One region of the Paenibacillus suaedae genome, then DNA from elsewhere that is predicted to be linked to it. Evidence: riboswitches for the same ligand, from Rfam matches in the RefSeq annotation. Region 1 holds a riboswitch; the other holds the start of a gene.
What was found. Region 1 has a riboswitch for FMN ahead of ribD (bifunctional diaminohydroxyphosphoribosylaminopyrimidine deaminase/5-amino-6-(5-phosphoribosylamino)uracil reductase RibD). Riboswitches for the same ligand answer to the same signal wherever they lie in the genome.
Positions count from the first base shown of each region.

Region 2: another riboswitch for FMN. It lies ahead of RQP50_RS22450 (DMT family transporter); the one in region 1 lies ahead of ribD (bifunctional diaminohydroxyphosphoribosylaminopyrimidine deaminase/5-amino-6-(5-phosphoribosylamino)uracil reductase RibD).

Region 1 is NZ_JAVYAA010000001.1:1,634,796-1,639,319, reverse strand. It holds gene RQP50_RS07275 (bifunctional 3,4-dihydroxy-2-butanone-4-phosphate synthase/GTP cyclohydrolase II) at 1-130, opposite strand, end outside; gene ribE (riboflavin synthase) at 152-835, opposite strand; gene ribD (bifunctional diaminohydroxyphosphoribosylaminopyrimidine deaminase/5-amino-6-(5-phosphoribosylamino)uracil reductase RibD) at 838-1,986, opposite strand; FMN riboswitch at 2,317-2,476, opposite strand; gene RQP50_RS07260 (peptidylprolyl isomerase) at 2,646-3,083, opposite strand; gene lysA (diaminopimelate decarboxylase) at 3,295-4,524, opposite strand, start outside.
Region 2 is NZ_JAVYAA010000006.1:239,764-244,287, forward strand. It holds gene RQP50_RS29385 (DUF3973 domain-containing protein) at 212-424, shown strand; gene ytaF (sporulation membrane protein YtaF) at 502-1,143, shown strand; gene RQP50_RS22450 (DMT family transporter) at 1,266-2,186, opposite strand; FMN riboswitch at 2,290-2,470, opposite strand; gene RQP50_RS22455 (GNAT family N-acetyltransferase) at 2,709-3,890, shown strand; gene RQP50_RS22460 (hypothetical protein) at 4,047-4,358, shown strand; gene pdaA (delta-lactam-biosynthetic de-N-acetylase) at 4,478-4,524, shown strand, end outside.

The sequences.
Region 1 (4,524 bases):
CCTTGTCGGCTAACGCGATAAAGTCGCCTTCATTTTCCCGATCTTCGTCATCAACCACAATGATGACCTTGCCCTGCTTCAAATCTGCAATTGCATCTTCTATCGAATCAAAGTGAAATGCTTCCTTCATGTTGTTCCTCCCCTTTCACCATTACATAAAACCATGCTCTGCCAAAAACGCTGCATTAAGACCTCCAGAACCAGAACGATCCGAATCCTTTGTCTCGTTCTCCGGCCCTGATCTACCATACCGGAGCAAATGATCCACATACTTGCCAAGCACATCACATTCAATGTTGACGGTATCACCCGGCTGCTTGCGCTGAAGAGCGGTTTGCGCCAACGTATGTGGAATAATCGATACGGCAAACTCTCCATGCTCTGCTCGTGTTAGGGTTAAGCTGATGCCGTCAATGGTGACAGAACCTTGTGGAATCATATATTTCGCCATCTCAGGCCGACTCGCCCGACATTCGATGACAACAGCATTCGCATCTCTTGTTCGTCCCACAATCGTTGCAAGACCATCTACATGTCCTTGTACAATATGACCGCCGAATCGTCCGCCTGCTGTCATTGCACGCTCTAGATTGACCGGATCGCCCGGCCTTAAATCCTTCAAATTCGTATGGCGGAACGTCTGCGGCATCACATCCGCCATGAAGGAGCTGCCATCATAGGACGTTGAGGTCAGACAAACACCATTGACGGCGATGCTATCCCCCAGCTTCATGCCTTCTAGAACCTTAGATGCTCGGATATGAAGCACCATCGCCTCGCCCCGATTCATCACAGACTGCAGTGAGCCCACTTCTTCAATGAGTCCGGTGAACATTGCTATGCTCCTCCTTTAATGCTGGAATGAGTCAAATGCTCCACCTCACGCTTGCCGAACGGATATCCAGTGATGCAGATATTATCTCCGAGCTTCTCAACCTCCACATGCTGAAGCCGGTATGCATCCTGCATCCGCTCTACACCTTCAAACACAAAACTACCAGGCGCATGCTGACCGCCGACGACAATCGGAGCCATAAATATTGCAACTTTGTCGACCAGCTTCTTCTCTAGCATCGCCCCATTCAATCGACCTCCACCTTCAAGGAGTATGGATCCGATCTCATGTTGGCCGCACCATTCCATCATCTGCTGAAGGTCTACCTTCTCGCTTTCTCCGCACTCGAAGACCTCTACGCCTCGGGACACCAATTCACGCCGCTTCTCCCCGCTTGCCCGTGCAGTTGTGAAGATGCAGGTTCGTGCAGCTTGATCGGTTACGACCTTGGCGTCCATAGGGATCCGAAGCTTCGAGTCTACAATCAAGCGCACTGGGTTTACCCCAGGGACTGACAGACGTGTTGTCAGCGATGGATCATCCGCAAGTACAGTGCTTATGCCTACCATAATCGCTTGATGACGGTGCCTCATCGAATGAACGAGTTCACGACTTCGCTCATTCGAGATCCACTTGCTGTCACCAGTCAAAGTGGCGATCTTGCCGTCCAGCGTACTTGCTGTCTTGAGGGTAACGAACGGAATGCCGGTCGTAATATGCTTAGCGAACATTTCAATCAGTGCGAGACCTCTCTCCCGAAGCACATCCAACGTTATCCCAATTCCATGATCCTTCAGTAGAGCAATTCCTCTCCCTGCAACCGCTGGATTCGGATCGACGCAAGCGATCACGACACGGGCGATTCCCGCTTCAATCAATCGCAGGCTGCAAGGCGGTGTTCTCCCATAGTGGCTGCATGGCTCAAGGGTCACATACGCAGTCGCTCCTCTGGCCGCTTCACCAGCCATCTGTAAAGCATGGACTTCCGCATGGCCTTCACCACGCCGCAAATGAGCTCCAAGACCGACGATTCGTCCCTCGTTCACAATGACACAGCCAACTGCAGGGTTCACATCGGTCTGTCCAAGCACCTGCTCTGCCATGTTCACAGCGAGCTGCATGTACAGTTCATCATTGATAACAGCAGACATTGGGTATCCTCCTTTCCACAAACAGATCAAGGCTAACGCAAAAAAGCCCTTCGGATCCTCCGAAGGGCATGATTGATTGAGCTTACAGGTATGTACTTAATTTCACAATAGTCGCACATAAGCATAATTTCCATTTGTATATGACAAATAAAACCGACAACAAGGATGTTCTCAGCAAACTGCATCGATTTCGCATATGTCAAATACGACGATAGATGAATAGAAAACCTCGCGCTTACGCAGGTATTCGCCGTCCATTTCGCCTGGAATGCTCATGAAATTGTGAAAATAAGAACTTGAAAGAACTAATTATCGAGTTCTTCTCTCCTGACGCCCCTTCTCCCATCCAGACTATACTGTCGGCTCTGGAGTTGCACCAGATCCACCGTGTGGACGAATCCACCCGGGTCACGGACTAAGAACACCTTGCACACGCAAGAATAGGTTCATCACCGCCGGTCGGGAATTTCACCCTGCCCTGAAGGTCTGTCATTCGTATTGCTATAAAATTAGTTTCTAAGATGTTGCACTTAGAAGTGTACCACCTGACCTGGTAAAATGCAACTTGTGTCGCTTCACCGCATGGAACCATTCAGATGCGTTCAAATAAAAAAGACGTGCAGCAGCCAAGCTGCATACACGCCTTCCCTCAATTATTTCTATTCTTCCACGATGGTAACTTGCTTCATCTTGTCGCCTTGCTTAACAGCATCTACATGCTCCATGCCCTCTACAATTTTGCCAAATACCGTATGCACGCCATCCAAGTGAGGGAATGCATCGTAAGTGATGTAGAATTGGGAACCGCCTGTATCCTTGCCGGCATGCGCCATCGCAAGTACACCACGCTCATGCTTGTGCGGGTTGCCTTTTGTCTCACATTTGATTGTGTAGCCTGGGCCGCCTGTACCTGTTCCGTGCGGGCAACCGCCTTGCGCTACAAAGCCCGGAATAACACGGTGGAATGTCAAGCCGTTATAGAAACCTTCGTTGGACAGCTTCTCAAAGTTTGCAACGGTACCTGGTGCCTCTTGCTCATGGAGCTGGATTTTCACCGTGCCGCCTTTTTCCAATTCAATCAATGCATATTTGCTCATCATGTATCGTCTCCTTCCATATGTACAATGCTCACGCTTGCTCATCCGATTATACGTTATTTCTTAACAAAAAGAAAACACCCGATTTCTGCCTCATCGTTATGCCACGACAAGACAGAAGATTGGGTGTTGTATTAATTTCCATATATGGTGTAACTTCGGATGTGAAATTCAACTGCTGCCGTGGAGCTTGCAATCGTCACATCCCGTACTATTTCAGCGCTGGCTCGTTGCGTAGACGAGCTGGAATGCAGTCATTGCGCACGATATCTTCATGCGACTCACGACGTACAACAATATCCGCTTCCCCCTTGTGCACGAACACGACAGCTGGTCTTGGAATACGGTTATAGTTGCTTGCCATCGAATAATTGTACGCACCTGTGCAGGACACAGCCAACAGATCGCCCTGCTGGACGGCAGGAAGCACAGCATCCCAAATCAGCATATCGCCGCTTTCGCAGCATTTTCCTGCTATCGACACTGTCTCCGTGGACTCATTAGTCGAACGGTTAGCAAGCAGTGCCTCATAACGAGACTCATACAGCGCTGGTCGAGGGTTGTCGGTCATCCCTCCATCAACAGCTACATATTTGCGCACTCCTGGAATATCCTTCACAGAGCCAACTGTATACAGTGTTGTTCCCGCTTCTCCAACAATACTGCGGCCTGGCTCTACCCAAATTTCAGGCAAACATTCTCCGATGTCAGCAAAATGCTGCTTTACAGCATCTGTAATGGCCTTTACATAATCGCGAACATGCAGAGGCGTATCCCCTTCTACATAGCGGATGCCGAAACCGCCGCCCAAGTTCACAACCCGGAATGCGATCCCTAGCTGTTCCTTCACCCCACGAGCAAATTGTGCAACGCGTTCAACCGCCATTTGGAATCCTTCAGTTTCGAATATTTGAGATCCGATATGCGAGTGGATGCCCAGCAGCTCCAAATGAGTTGCATCCGCCGCATGACGCACAGCCTCAAGCGCCGTACCATTGCCGATGTCAAAGCCAAACTTCGAATCCGTCTGACCTGTCGAAATGTATTCATGCGTATGTGCCTCAACACCCGGTGTAACGCGGAGCAGCACAGGTACGGACTGATTGCGTTCTTGGCAAATCGCATTCAACAGCTTCAGCTCCGTGAAATTATCAACAACAAAGCAGCCGATGCGGGCATCAAGCGCCATTTCGATCTCCTCGGGCGTCTTATTATTCCCATGGAAGTGGATTCGCTGGGCCGGGAATCCAGCCTGCAAGGCTGTATACAATTCCCCTTCCGATACAACATCTAGCGACAGCCCCTCTTGGTCGACTAACCGGCACATTGCTGTTGTACAGAATGCTTTGCTTGCATATGCAACTTGAAAGGTTAACCCAGACTCGCGAAATGCTTCCATGTATTGTCCACAGCGTTCTCTGACTAATGCTTCGTCAAAAAT
Region 2 (4,524 bases), on a different contig from region 1:
GATGTAGACAGATAAGCATTCATTGCAACCACCTCAACACATCTCCCATCAGCATGCGGTTGATTCTTATCACAGGCCAATCAGCTTGCTGTTGATTTTTTTTCAACATTTCGGCGATTCTGGTTCACAACTCTCAACATCGTGACATATGATACCTCAACAGTGCTGCAAGCGGCACCGGATTATACCCACAATAAGGAGTTGAACAGCTATGTATTACTGCCTGCAATGTTCCAAAGTCCATCAAGAGGATGGCACATCGGTAGTATTTCGGAATGTGTTCTATGTAGATGAGATGAGCAAACGCAAATTCCAGCTTGGAGATTGTCATTCGAACCCCCCCCTGCCCTATTCAGCAGGAAGTGAGCATCAGCTAGTGTTCGTGCCTCCGAGGGAAACTGTGCTGCAGATGCTTCACGATTGACAGGACGGCAAATGACATTCAATTAACAACCATTTATAACTTCGAATCAAGGGAATTAACCAAGGGAGAGATTCATCATGCAATGGATTATGATTATAGGATTAGCAGTCGCTTCGAGTATAGATAATTTAGGGGTGGGAATATCGTACGGAATACGGAAAATACGAATTGGAGTCCTTTCGAATCTATTCATTTCGCTCATCTGCTTCATTTTCAGTATGGCCGGTCTCATGTTCGGTCAATGGATATCGCAGGTTCTTCCTGGTATACTGCCTACCTTGCTTGCCGCATTCATCCTGCTTATTGTCGGAATCCGCATTGTTCTACTGACCTCTCACCATGGCAACTCGACGGAGACCGCTGCAGTAGAAGCAAGCAGTGAAGCTAATTCAAGCTCTTCACTAGAGCGAATGCTGCAGAGACCAGAGGAAGCGGATAAGGATAAATCGGGAACGATTAACTTATGGGAAGCAGCTGTGCTTGGCGTTGCACTGTCTGCCAATGCGCTTACAAATGGCCTAAGTGCTGGACTTATCGGATTATCACCGCTCGCCATATCCCTAACCGCAGCGATCGGCAGTTTTGTCACATTGTGGCTGGGTGCCGTGCTTGGGCAGAAGATGGCCAACATTCGCATAGGACGCTATACAGTAGGACAATTCAGCACGGTGCTAAGCGGAGCTATCATCATTCTTGTCGCTATCAATTCCTTCTTCTAACCTAACTAACATAAGAGACCCTGTCTGCTATGCGTTCAAGGCATAGCAGACAGGGTCTCTTATCATTTATGGAAGACGATTGACAGCAACTTCATTAAGAATCATAGCACTGCCACCGCCGATTAATTTTGTCTTGATACCATATACAACGCAATCCAGATGAGAACGAATCCTGAAATTTGCGCTGCAGTGACCGCCTGATGGAACACGAACCAATTCATCATCATCCCTACCAATGGGAATGACAACTCAGCCAGAGTCGCATATGAGGCCTTGGTAGTCGATAGACCGCGATAATACAGCAAGAGACTAACCAATCCTGGAAGAAGAGCCTGCAAGAAGATGTAGAACGACAGTGTCCCCCATTCTGATGCGGCGAAATTCCAGCTTGGTGACTCCCATGATGTCAGCACGATGAGCAGAGGGAGTGCCATCAAAAATCGCAGCGATGTGACCGTCTCATATTCCATTTTGTCGAGAAGCAACCGTCCCATAACTGTGGAACCGCCCCATAGGAATGCTGCTCCAAGTGCCAATAGACTGCTGAAGCCAATGACTTCATTGTAATGCCCAATTGGCAAAGACCATCCAAAAGTCAATAAATACGTACCGATAATAGCAAGAATAAGCAGTAGCGAGAAGCGACGCGGGAGCGTCTCCTTCAACAACAGCCGCGCTAAAATAATTGCAAAGACTGGTTGCAGCTTCTGCAGCAGCAGTACGCCATTCGCATCACCATGTGCAAATGCTTCGGTAAACATAATGGTCGCTATTACTGAGCCGCCCCATGACAGGAACAGCAATGCCAGTACATGCTTCCATGTGCAGTTTCGCAGCTCTTTCCGGTGCATCCATAACACCGGGATCGCGTACAAGGCGAGCATCAGATGCTCGATCAATACAATTTGGGTCGAAGTCATGGACTCCATGACCCATACCCGGAACAGTGGGCCAATTCCCCACAGTGCCGCTCCCATCGCAACGAACCATACTCCTCTTGCGGAGCTGCTCATGCGTGTGTCGGCCTGGATACGATGTTCCATATTCAATAACCTCCAAGGTTGTTGAATATAGGATCTAGACATGCAGAAGAGAAAAATTCGCATTAGACCTGTTGTTGTATGCAGTTGTACCAAACAACGTGTGCGAGATCTTCTTCCATCCGGACTATACCGTCGGCCTTGGCTTCTCACCAAATCAGTCGCTGTTCTTCCGTTCGATGCTTACATGTTACAAGTAACCGAGTAAGCGAACAACGAGTCGCGGGCTCGGGCGCAGCTGCACCCATACCGCCGGTCAGGAATTTCACCCTGCCCTGAAGATCCATATTCAATCCACATAGTAGCATGCTGTTGCTTCCTTGACATGCCCTGACTTCATTATATCTAGATTTTCAGATTGAGCAATATGACATTTCGCATTTTCATGAAAGTTTTCACCATTTGCATATATTACCATCCCTACTTTTCAATCGAACCTTCTTCATTCAATCGTTGCATCCCTGTCTATTTCATCTACAATAGATCATATACAGCGGCACACACATTTATTGAGGGGGATTGTCAATGTCAATTGCTCGTTTGAACAAGGAACAGTTTTCTGAAGCCATATCGCTATCCGAGTATTCTTTCCAGTACAGCGTTGAACCTGAAGACTATGAAGAATATCTGCATAAATTGGGGAAACATGAGATTTTTGGTGTGTACGATGAAGGCAAGCTCGCTGCGAAGCTTCATATCCTTCCTTTTCACATCTATATCGGCCAGAATAAGCTGAAGATGGGTGGAATCGGTGGGGTTGCCACATATCCTGAATTTCGACGCAAAGGATATGCCAAGCAATTGCTGCACCACTCACTGCGCGTGATGCAGGCCGCTGGAACTTCTATATCCATGCTCTATCCTTTCTCCATCCCCTTCTATCGCAAAGCAGGCTGGGAAGTATTCAGCGACCGCATGACTTGCCAATTCAGCCGGCATGATCTAATTCCATTGAATCCTGAACTGACAGGCGTTGTTCGCCGCTATACCAAGGATACGCATTCTACTGATATTGAAGCGGTATATGACGCATGGTCATTGCAGCATTCAGGTATGGTCGTTCGCGATCACGAATGGTGGCTTGCTCACTATCATAATCGCACCGCGGCGGTGTACTATAGTGAGCATTCGCAGCCTCAAGGGTATATGTTGTATGAGATAAAAAATAATGCTATGCATGTACATGAATTCATGTGCGTTACAAGGGATTCTAGACAGGGGCTATGGAATTATATTTGTCAGCATGATTCTATGGTAGAGCAAGTAAATATGCGTCTTTGTGAGAATGAGCGCCTGTTTTTCGCCTTGAACCTTCCACGAATTGTTCGTACCATACAACCTTTTGTCATGGCACGAATTGTAGATATTACATTATTTCTACAGCAATATACGTTTGCACCTGTACCTGCACACCCTCCCCTCTCTCTGTACATAAGTGACGACCAGGCTCCGTGGAATAATGTAGTCATTCAATTTGAGAACGGGCAAGCTGCTATTCACTCTCAAGATAGGAAGCAGGTTCGTACCACTGTCAACACGACCAACACCCTGTCCATGAACATTAGAGCACTCACAACCATGCTGCTTGGCTATCAGCGACCATGCGAATTATTCGATAACGGATTTATTGCAGGTTCCATCAACAGTATTGAAACTCTAGAGCAGTTCGTTCCGCGACTTCATCCATATATATCCGACGCTTTCTAAGCTAAGCGAGTAAGTAAGTATGAGCATTCATCTCCAATTGGCATTACAGGCCGATCATTGCAACGTCTTTCCCTCTCAATTAAGTAATAGGATTGAGAATCACAATTCATCTTCGTTATAATAAGCTGTATGAATCTATGTAAGGGAGTTTTTGCAATGACGCGTAGTGCAGTAGAACAACAAATTATCGACAATTATGAGCGTGATGAGCAAATGATGATTCTTATCTTTGCACAATGGTGTGTGAACCATAATCTTGATCCAGCCGAGCTCTATCATCGCGCATACCCGAAGCAGGGCGACAACTATCGATTGCAGCAGGCAATTGATCTTACGGTTCCGAAGGAGGAGGCCGGACCAATTCCTGACGACACTTTGTTCGCCGTGCTGTCTATGTACAACAACGAAGATCTTGCCTTCGTCGTGTCGGAAGAGTTGGAGAAGATGAAGCAGTCTAACAACAAATAAGGATTACTTGTATTCTCATTAGGAATGCATGGGTATCAGTGCGTATAAGTTTACTGCAAATATGGAATAGTAAGCCATGATTGATCGATTCTAACCTACATCAAGGAGTATATTTGCATATGAAACGCATTCTGATTGCCACTGCTCTCCTCTGCTTGCTTGCCGC